DNA from 2 places in the Paenibacillus sp. Lou8.1 genome. Region 2 is predicted to be linked to the other one. Evidence: riboswitches for the same ligand, from Rfam matches in the RefSeq annotation. Region 2 holds a riboswitch; the other holds the start of a gene.
The links. Region 2 has a riboswitch for thiamine pyrophosphate ahead of tenA (thiaminase II). Riboswitches for the same ligand answer to the same signal wherever they lie in the genome.

Region 1 (4,816 bases), on a different contig from region 2:
TGTAGCCCCTGCTGTGTTGGGAAGAAGTGTATACCGGCTCAAATCCAGCATATCGAGAAAATGCTGCTTATCCCGTTCCTCCAAGTTCAATCTCCGTACAGCAAACGTCAATATTTCCGTCTCAGCAGCCTCTACGGCTTGGGATTGAATATCCAGATCAGAGAATTTTCCTGTTCCCAACAACAACCTCGACGTAAAAGATGCTTTTCCAATGGTTAACATGATCAACCGCCTCCCACAAAATGTACAATTTCTAGGCAATCTCCATCCTTCAGTACCGCTTCATCATGATCTTCACGGCTCAATATATGCCGATTCAGCTCCACCACTACGGTTTTCACCTTTACATCAAGCTCATGTAGCAATTGATTCACATGAGTGATTCGATTAGAAAAGGTCATGCTCTGGCCGTTAATCGTCAGCTTCATATGCTTTTCTCCTTGAGGAGCTCAGAAGAAAAACTACTTATCCCAAGTTCTGCTGCACCAGCCCCATTAAGCATAGCTGCCATCGCACGCCCGGTAGCATCACTCAGCAGGACACCGTTGCGATAATGCCCGACTGCAGCATATACGCCCTCGACCCCAGGAACAGTGCCTATAAAAGGGTGACCTGATGCAGCCTGCGGACGTAAGCCCGCCCAAGCGCGTATAAAAGAAGCTTCACGGACGCGCGGCAGCCAGGCAGAGGCACGTGCCAGCAACCCCTCCAAGCCTCCTACGGTCACTTCTTCGTCATATTGATGCGGAAGGCTCGTTGCCCCAATCCAAAGCTCGTTATTCTGTTTAGGCACGAGGTAAATATCATCAGCATAAATGGTGTATTCTAATGGGTGATCCTTCAAGGAGACCGCTACCGCTTCGCCCTTGACCGGATAAAGTGGATATTCAAACCCAACCTGCGCCAGTAATTTCATGCTATCCAAGCCTCCAGCAATAATGACCTGATCGCAGGAAAAAAAGCCGCTATCTGTTCGGACACCGCAAACTCGACCATCCTGTATGACCAGTTGCTCTGCCCGTGTACCAGACCATACCGTTGCTCCCAGCACCGCAGCAGCACCTGCATAAGCACGACAAAGCTGGACAGGAGCCACTTGTGTCTCCTTTGAACGATATATTGCTCCGATCGCTTGTTCATCCAAACCTGGAATTCGTCGGGCCAATTCCCTCGCATCCCACCAGATAGGACAATCATCCTCTCGCGTTTTAGCAGCTTTCCAGCGTTTTTGGCCTTCAGTTTCCGTACGGAAAGGGGTCACAAATCCTTCTGTACGGAATTCCACCGAAATACCCGACAAACGCTCCAGATCACAGACAAGCTCAGGGAATGCATCTCGACTTCTGCGAGCAAATCGTGCCAGCTCAGAGTCGGTGAACTCTTCACTTTCCGCTGCCAGCATTCCAACCGCTGCTCCTGAGGCTCCCTCACCCGGGATCAATCGTTCCAGCATGATCGTACTTCTTCCCTCCTTGGCCACATGATAAGCAATGGAACTGCCGATGACACCTCCACCTATGACCAAGCATTCAGCATGTCCTATCGCTCTTGCCTCTGTGTGTATCTTTAGCATTTGTTCCGTGTCTCCTCTCCATCAACCATTCTGCTTTCAGCTTGCCTCTACTCTCGTTTTCTCGCTACAAGCTGTGAACTACAAGATCTGCCATTCGCCTATATTCCATCGCAGCTGCAACGGGCGACTCAGCCTCCCATATACCAGACATCACCGCAATTCCGCTTGCTCCGGCCATATAAAGCTCCGGGATATGGTGCGGTTGTATGCCGCCCAGCGCGATCACCGGAATGTTCGACAGCCTGCAAATATGTTCAAGCTGAGCTAAACCCCGCGGTACAATACCGGGCTTACAATGGGTCTCATATACGTGACCATAAAGTACATAGTCTGCTCCTGCCTGCTCGGCAGTCTGCGCCTCCTCCAAGGAATGCACAGACACTCCACAGCGTGTACTCTTTGAAAGTAGGCTTTTCACATCCACAACAGGTAATCCATTAGCTGGTAGCTGGACGGTTCCAACCAAAGTAAGTAAAGCTACATCCACACGATCATTTACTACAATTTGTTGCAAAGGAACTTCCTGCTCCACCATGCTGCGAGTCAAAGAAAGCAATGCAGAGGCACCATTCTGTTTTAAACGTGCGTGTACATAATGAACATACGGACAAATCATAGCAGCCACTCGGGCGGCTTGTGCAAAAGTGCCCTTTTCCATTGAAATTGCGTGTAATTCGATTTTGTCTTCACCTCACATTGGATTAAAGGATCTAAGCTTAGCAGCCACGTCTACCAGCAGTAATGAAAGGGGATTGTATGTGAATCCGTCTACGGAAGCTCGAACAACTTAAAATGAACGAAACGCAAAAAAACCACTTCCCCAAGGAAGTGGTTTAACGAACGTCCAATAATCGAACGGACCATGATATCCGTATACGTGTATCGTCCCACGCACAAACAAAATAAAGATGGTGTTGCCTTGTTTGTACGGCGCTCACTTCCCTACGCTGGCATAACCCAGATCAGGTGCAAAGGGTCCGAAATCCATTTATTCCGTCTCAGCCGCATGGGCGGCTCCCCTAGTGTGACTATTTTATTGTATAAGCTATAGATAGCTTAGCATATTTTCCTAATTCTGCAAACCCCACTTCGTGTGAAATATGCAGAACTGGATTTAACTGATTTTAGTTAACTTTACTTGACCACTCTTCCACATTCCACGTTTTGGTTACCCAATCCTCGTAAAAGTCCGGTTCGTGAGATACAAGCAATACCGTCCCTTTGTATTCCTTCAAGGCACGTTTCAGCTCATCCTTTGCTTTAACATCCAAGTGGTTGGTAGGCTCATCGAACAATACCCAGTTGCTTTCACGCATTAACAGTTTGCAAAGACGGACTTTAGCCTGTTCTCCACCACTAAGCGCAGATAGCGGACGTGTGATATGCTCATTTTTCAAACCGCAGCGCGCCAAATGCGCTCGTACTTCATGCTGGTTCAAATGCGGAAATTCATTCCACACATCGTCAATCGGTGTAATTTTCTCTGCCTTTACTTCCTGCTCAAAATAAGCGGGCTGCAAAAAATCACCTTGATAGGTTTTTCCACTGATTGGCGGAATTTTTCCCAATATGGTTTTGAGCAATGTCGATTTACCGACACCGTTGTAGCCGACAATTGCAATTTTTTCGCCACGTTCAATCGTCATGGACATCTTAGGCAAAAGGGCATGTGTATAACCAATCTCAAAATCAATACCCTCAAATACCGTCTTTCCGCTTGCACGTGCCTCTTTGAATTGAAAGGTTGGTTTTGCGGCTTCTTCAGGCTTATCAATACGTTCGATCCGATCAAGCTGCTTTTCACGGCTCTTTGCTCTGCCTGAGGTAGAAGCACGCGCTTTATTACGCTGAATAAAATCTTCTTGTTTCTTAATAAAGTCCTGTTGCTTCTCATAAGCATCAATATGCTGAGCTTTGTTCAGATCCGCCATTTCAAGAAACTTTTCATAGTTAGCTGAATAACGGGTCATCTTGGCAAATTCAAGATGGTAAATAACATTAACGACCTGGTTCATAAACTCAGTATCATGTGAAATAAGGATAAAAGCATAGGGATAATCCTTCAAATAGCGCGTAAGCCATTCAATATGCTCTACATCCAAGTAGTTGGTAGGCTCATCCAGCAGCAGGACATTCGGTTTTTCCAGCAGCAACTTAGCAAGAAGCACCTTTGTCCGTTGCCCGCCGCTAAGTGCAGATACATCCCGATCCAGTCCTATGGCCGACAGACCTAGTCCATTCGCCATTTCTTCAACCTTCACATCAATGAGGTAAAAATCCCCCATATCCAGTTGCTCCTGAATTTCACCCATCTGTTCCAGCAACACTTCCAACTCTTCAGGAGAAGCATCCCCCATTTTGTCAGTAATCTGCATCATTTCCTTTTCCAATTCCAACAAAGGAAGAAAAGCGTCTTTTAATACATCACGTACCGTTTTGCCCGGTGTCAGCTTGGTGTGCTGATCCAGATAACCGTAACGTACACGTGGAGTCCATTCCACTTTACCCTCATCCTTAAGCAATTTTCCAGTGAGAATGTTCATGAGTGTCGATTTACCAACACCGTTAGCTCCTACCAAACCTACACGTTCCCCCGCAAGCAATCGAAAGGAAACATTTTTAAATAATGCGCGGTCCCCAAAGTTGTGGGATACATTTTCTACAGTCAATAAACTCATAAGCTGTTTTTGGCTCCTTATTGTCATCGGCGCTGCCGACTGTTCTTATTTCATATGCATTTCGTTTCTTTCAAAGCTTTATTGTAGCACATTCTACAACCATATCGGAATATTGAAAACAGTGAATTTTAAGGTTTTTTGGTATGGATCTGCCTAAAAAAACAAAAACCACCCATGAGGGTGATCAGAGTGTCGAGAAAGTCTAGAGGACTTTTCGACACTTCTATTTTTATATGGGGAGACGCATCTTTTAAAATAAAAATCGATTTAAAACGATCTGAGGACCCTAGTTTTTAGACCACTAAGACAGTTTTAAACCCCCTGCAAAAAAACAGGGGGTTTCTCGACAGCCTGACCACCCATGAGGGTGATTATTTTAAGCCATTATAACATTTGTACTCAAAGTATCCCGCAGCTGCTGCAGATTTTTCATCCGTAAAACGTTCACTCGCTTTAAAGGGAGCTGGACATGAATCTCTATAAAAATATTTCATTCTAGTTTCTGGTTCTATGCCACCGATAATGTCTTGCTTTCTGACGACTCTCCCACCACCAAATCCATAGT
Region 2 (4,816 bases):
ATCTTTCGAGATGGTGGGATAGATTGGTCCGACGCCGAGATAATCAGCACCTTGCAGGATGGCTCGACGTGCTTCCTCGATGGTATGGGCGGAGACGCCTAAAATTCGATTTCCGATTCGCTTGCGGACGGAATCGGCGGATTCATCGTCCTGACCGATGTGAACACCGTCGGCGTCGAGTTCAAGAGCCAACTCCACATCGTCATTGATGATGAAGGGGACACCAGCGTGACGGCACAGTTCCTGTAGCTGGCGCGCAAGTTCGAACATAGGAACGCCCGTTAACGCGCCGAGACCCTTTTCTCGGAACTGGACCATGGTTGCTCCGCCAGCCAGAGCCTCCTGCACGACCCAGCCTGGTTCCGCGAGGCAATTCACGCTTCCAAGCACCAGGTATATCTGTAGATGGCGGCGCACCACCTCTGACAATATTCTGCCGCTCATAGAAGCATCTCCTGACGACGTCGGTAGGCCCAATGATTGGTTGGGCCGTGTCCCTGTCCCAGACACAACGTATCCTCAATTGCCGCCTGGATGAAGGCTTTGCCATTCGAGATAGCCTCCGGTACAGACATCCCTTTCCCTAATTCCGCGGTAATCGCTGCCGAGAAAGTGCACCCTGTTCCGTGTGTATGGACAGTCCGTACTCGCTTGCCGCTCAGCTCTATAAAGGCGGTTCCGTCAAAAAGCAGGTCAACAATCTGTCCGCTGATCTCGCTCTCGTCAGCGTGGCCACCCTTGATCACAACGAATTTTGGTCCCATACTGCTAATATGTCTCGCAGCCTCGCGGCGATCCTCCATCGTATGGATACTGATCCCTGTCAGGGCTTCCGCCTCCGGGATATTCGGTGTAACGACCAGGGCCAAGGGGAGCAGGTCGTCCTTCAAAGCCTGCACCGCTTCCAGCTGCAGCAGTTCAGCGCCTCCCTTGGCAATCATCACGGGATCGACGACGACCTTTTTCCAGCCGAACCTTCGGATCTGCTCGCTCACAAGACGGATGATGCCGGCATTAAACAGCATGCCAGTCTTCAGGGCATCCACTCCAAGGTCTAATCCTACAGCTTCGATCTGTTCCGCTGTTGCTTCCTCTGGTAGCGGATATACGCCGTGGACCCCTAAGGTATTCTGTACGGTAATGGCCGTAATAGCCGACATGCCGTACACGCCAAGTTCTTGAAAGGTTTTGAGATCAGCTTGAATTCCAGCCCCGCCGCCACTGTCTGAACCAGCAATCGTCAGCGCTCTGGGTACACGAACGTCTGTCATCGCGCACCACCTGCTGCTGTTGTTCCGGCTTCATGGATCGAGACATGCCCCTCTAGTGAACCTGTATGCAGTTTGGCCAGCTCGTCGAGAAAGGCAATCTGGAAGCTGCCGGGCCCCAGCTCTGCGGTACGTGCTGCGGCTCGAGAAGCTGCTGCACCGTAAAATGCCAAACCTGCTGTACCGGCGAGCAGCAGGTTGGGTTCAACAGCTGCAAAGGCACCTAACACAGAGGTCAGCAGGCAGCCTGCTCCGGTTACCTTCGTGAGGAGCGCGTCTCCGCCGCTAATCATTCGTGCTTCGGCCCCATCGGTGATGACATCCTCTTTTCCAGTAATGACAACCATCGTATTGAGCGTTCGAGCAGCCCGAATTGCCAGATCGACATGGCCGCTGTCAGCACTGTCACCGGCATCTACGCCTTTAATCTCACGCGCTTCTCCAACAAGATGTGCGACTTCGGCTGCATTGCCCCGCACCAATGAGATTTTGACTTCACTCAGGATTCGCAGTGCCGATTCAGTTCTAAAGCTCGTTGCTCCCGCACCGACCGGATCTAGCAGCACCGGAACACCGTGTGCATTCGCCGATTGTCCAGCAATGATCATGGCATCCACCAGTTCGCGGTTCAGTGTACCGATGTTTAACACGACGGCACCTGCTATTTTTGCCATATCTGCTACTTCCTCAGGTGCATAGGCCATCACCGGGGAGGCGCCCAATGCATACAGGCCGTTGGCCGTAAAGTTGGTGACTACCACATTGGTCATATTGTGAACGAGGGGTTTGGTGTTTTGTACCTTCGTCAGGAGATCCGAATAGCTTTTTTCCCATGTACTCATAATGATTATCCTCTCTATAGTTGGTAGTTCAACAGGGCATTTAACCGTACTTCACGAATCGAATTGCCAGGCTAACTATTCCAAGACCGTTACCTGCATCTGGACTGGCCATTCTTCTTGCGTATAAGCCATGTCCCAGAACTTATATTCCAGCTGGCAGCTCAGTATAAAATGCTCAATCATCCGCTCCCGCTCAGCAGCCGTTGCGTCTTCCGCCCAAGCATCTACACGTTCTCGGAACTTGAGTGTTGTATCATCAAGCTGGTCTCCATAGAAGCCCATCCATTCATAGAACGGATGAGACTCATCCGGCTTTACTTCATCCAGCAGCCTGCGACCAATCTCGGCATACGTCCACATACATGGCAGCAGCACAGCCAAGATCTCGCCCAGGCTACCCTCATGCGCAACCGTCAGCATGTGACGGATATAGTGATGAGCCGACGGAGCGAGCGGATATCCCTGCAACTCTTCATAGGTCACCCCTGCGACAGCACAGAAATTTTGATGCGGATGAACCTCGCTGTGGAGAATAAAAGAGATTTGTTCATTAAATACAGCCATGTCCTCCCGATTCGTGCATTTGGAGATTGCGATGCCGTATATCCGCATGTATGCGTTCAAATATTCAAAGTCCTGTTTTACATAGTGAATCAGCTGTCCCCTTGTCAAACTTCCTTCAGCAATACCTCTCACAAAGGGGTGCTCAAAAATCGCTTGAAAAATGCCGTCCGCCTGCCGACGGAGTTCTTGTGTAAAACTCAATTTCCCCACCTCCATCAAATTGAAGAGCAAGAAGTCCTGTAAGAATATAATTCCGGAACAACGCTAAAAAGCCGCCCCGGAAAAATGGAGCGGCTTCAACAATAGGCCCAATACGCAAAAAAACGTTTGAAACCTTATATACGAAGGCTCCACTTTCCTACGCTAGTACGAACTAGATCAGGTTCAAAGGGTCCAAGATACGTTCTTGTCTCAGCCATAGCGGCTCCCCTAGTGGACTTCTATTCTTTTGACTATTACTGTACATACGTTCATACGCTATGTCAAACATAGTGTGCAAAATATGAAATTTCCTCTAGTTAGGTGTTTTGAGCTTAGTGAGGGTGATGAATTACACTTTCCACAGCTTTGACCTTGGCATATTCCGGTTTCCACATTACATCCCGTATAGCTTGTTCCACATCTGAAATGTGCGCCTGGGCTACCTGATCCTGTATCGCGGCTTTTGCAACCGCAATCGCAACAGCGTACGAAACTTCGCGTAATTTTCGGATATGAGGGAGTAGTGCACCGCCAGGCGTATTCGAATCTACACCATTGGCAACAGCAACTGCTGCCGCTGTAAACATCGCAGGGGTAATCCTTTTGGCTTTAACCACAATCGCACCCAGACCCAGTCCCGGAAAAACAAAGGCATTGTTCGCCTGTCCAATCTCAAATTTCGTACCGTTATAGGTGACGGGCTCAAAAGGACTTCCGGTTGCAATCAGTGCTTTGCCATCGGTCCACCGTATCAAATCCTCGGGTACTGCTTCTGCAAGGTTTGTAGGATTGGACATGGGCATAATGATCGGGCGTTCTACATGTTTCGCCATCTCCTTGATGATCTCTTCAGAAAAGGCACCTGCTACACCGGAAGTTCCAATCAATATCGTAGGCTTCACCTGACGGATGACCTCTAGCAGTGGTATTTTGCCGTCACCCGATCGGGTCCATGAGCTGATTTCATCCTTTTTGCGCACATACGGTTTCTGATACTCCAATACGTCTTCCATATCTTCCATTAACAGCCCGCGATAATCAAAGGCCCAAAAGGACTTGAAGGAATCTTCTGCGGAAAGGCCGTCCTCAATCATAGCACCCCGAATTTGATCAGCGTTACCGATTCCTGCTGCCCCTGGGCCGAAAACAAGTATTTTTTGTTCACGCAGCGGAGTCTTGGTGACATCCACCGCCGAAAGAATCGCAGCCAAGGTCACCGCTCCTGTACCTTGTATATCATCGTTGAAGGTGAGTATGCTTTGACCGTATTTTCCTATAATATGGCGTGCATTTACGCTGCCCACATCTTCCCAATGTAAAAGCGCCTTTGGGAATTGCGCTAACGTTTTGCTGATAAAAGTATCAATAAACTGGTTATAGGCTTCTCCGCGAACCCGTTTATGGCGGTTTCCGATGTACAGTGGATCATTCAGCAGCTTTTCATTATTTGTACCTACATCCAGTACAATTGGCAGCACCCGCCCGGGATGAATGCCTGCCGCAGCCGTATACACTGCAAGCTTGCCGATAGCAATGTTAATACCCCCGACGCCCCAGTCACCAATCCCTAAAATACTTTCGGAATCTGTCACGACGATCAGATCCACATCATGGCCACTCAAACCAGAATTATGGAATGCTTGTCCAATACCGTTCGGGTTATCTATCGACAAATATATGCCTCCAGGGCGGTTGTACTCGTGACTATATTCTTGAATCGCGGTTCCTACGGTCGGCGTGTAGACTACGGGCAGCATTTCACTCAAATGATCGGTTAGCAGCCGGTAGTAGAGTACGACATTTCGGTTGTGAAGGTCGTTGAGAGAAGCATTTTTTCGCAGCATGGTGGGTTGTGCCAGAAACTGCTGATATGCCCGTACGCTCTGTTTCTCTAATGAAAGGACGGTGGGAGGAAGGATTCCTTCCAAACCCAGTTCTTTG

Region 1: another riboswitch for thiamine pyrophosphate. It lies ahead of NLX78_RS03820 (thiamine phosphate synthase); the one in region 2 lies ahead of tenA (thiaminase II).

The regions. Positions count from the first base shown of each region.
Region 1 is NZ_JANAVN010000002.1:219,394-224,209, forward strand. It holds gene NLX78_RS03805 (thiazole synthase) at 1-222, opposite strand, end outside; gene thiS (sulfur carrier protein ThiS) at 225-428, opposite strand; gene thiO (glycine oxidase ThiO) at 425-1,573, opposite strand; gene NLX78_RS03820 (thiamine phosphate synthase) at 1,638-2,231, opposite strand; TPP riboswitch at 2,496-2,604, opposite strand; gene NLX78_RS03825 (ABC-F family ATP-binding cassette domain-containing protein) at 2,698-4,251, opposite strand; gene NLX78_RS03830 (hypothetical protein) at 4,623-4,816, opposite strand, start outside.
Region 2 is NZ_JANAVN010000005.1:261,988-266,803, forward strand. It holds gene thiE (thiamine phosphate synthase) at 1-444, opposite strand, end outside; gene thiD (bifunctional hydroxymethylpyrimidine kinase/phosphomethylpyrimidine kinase) at 441-1,271, opposite strand; gene thiM (hydroxyethylthiazole kinase) at 1,268-2,110, opposite strand; gene tenA (thiaminase II) at 2,186-2,875, opposite strand; TPP riboswitch at 3,013-3,115, opposite strand; gene NLX78_RS09445 (NAD-dependent malic enzyme) at 3,208-4,816, opposite strand, start outside.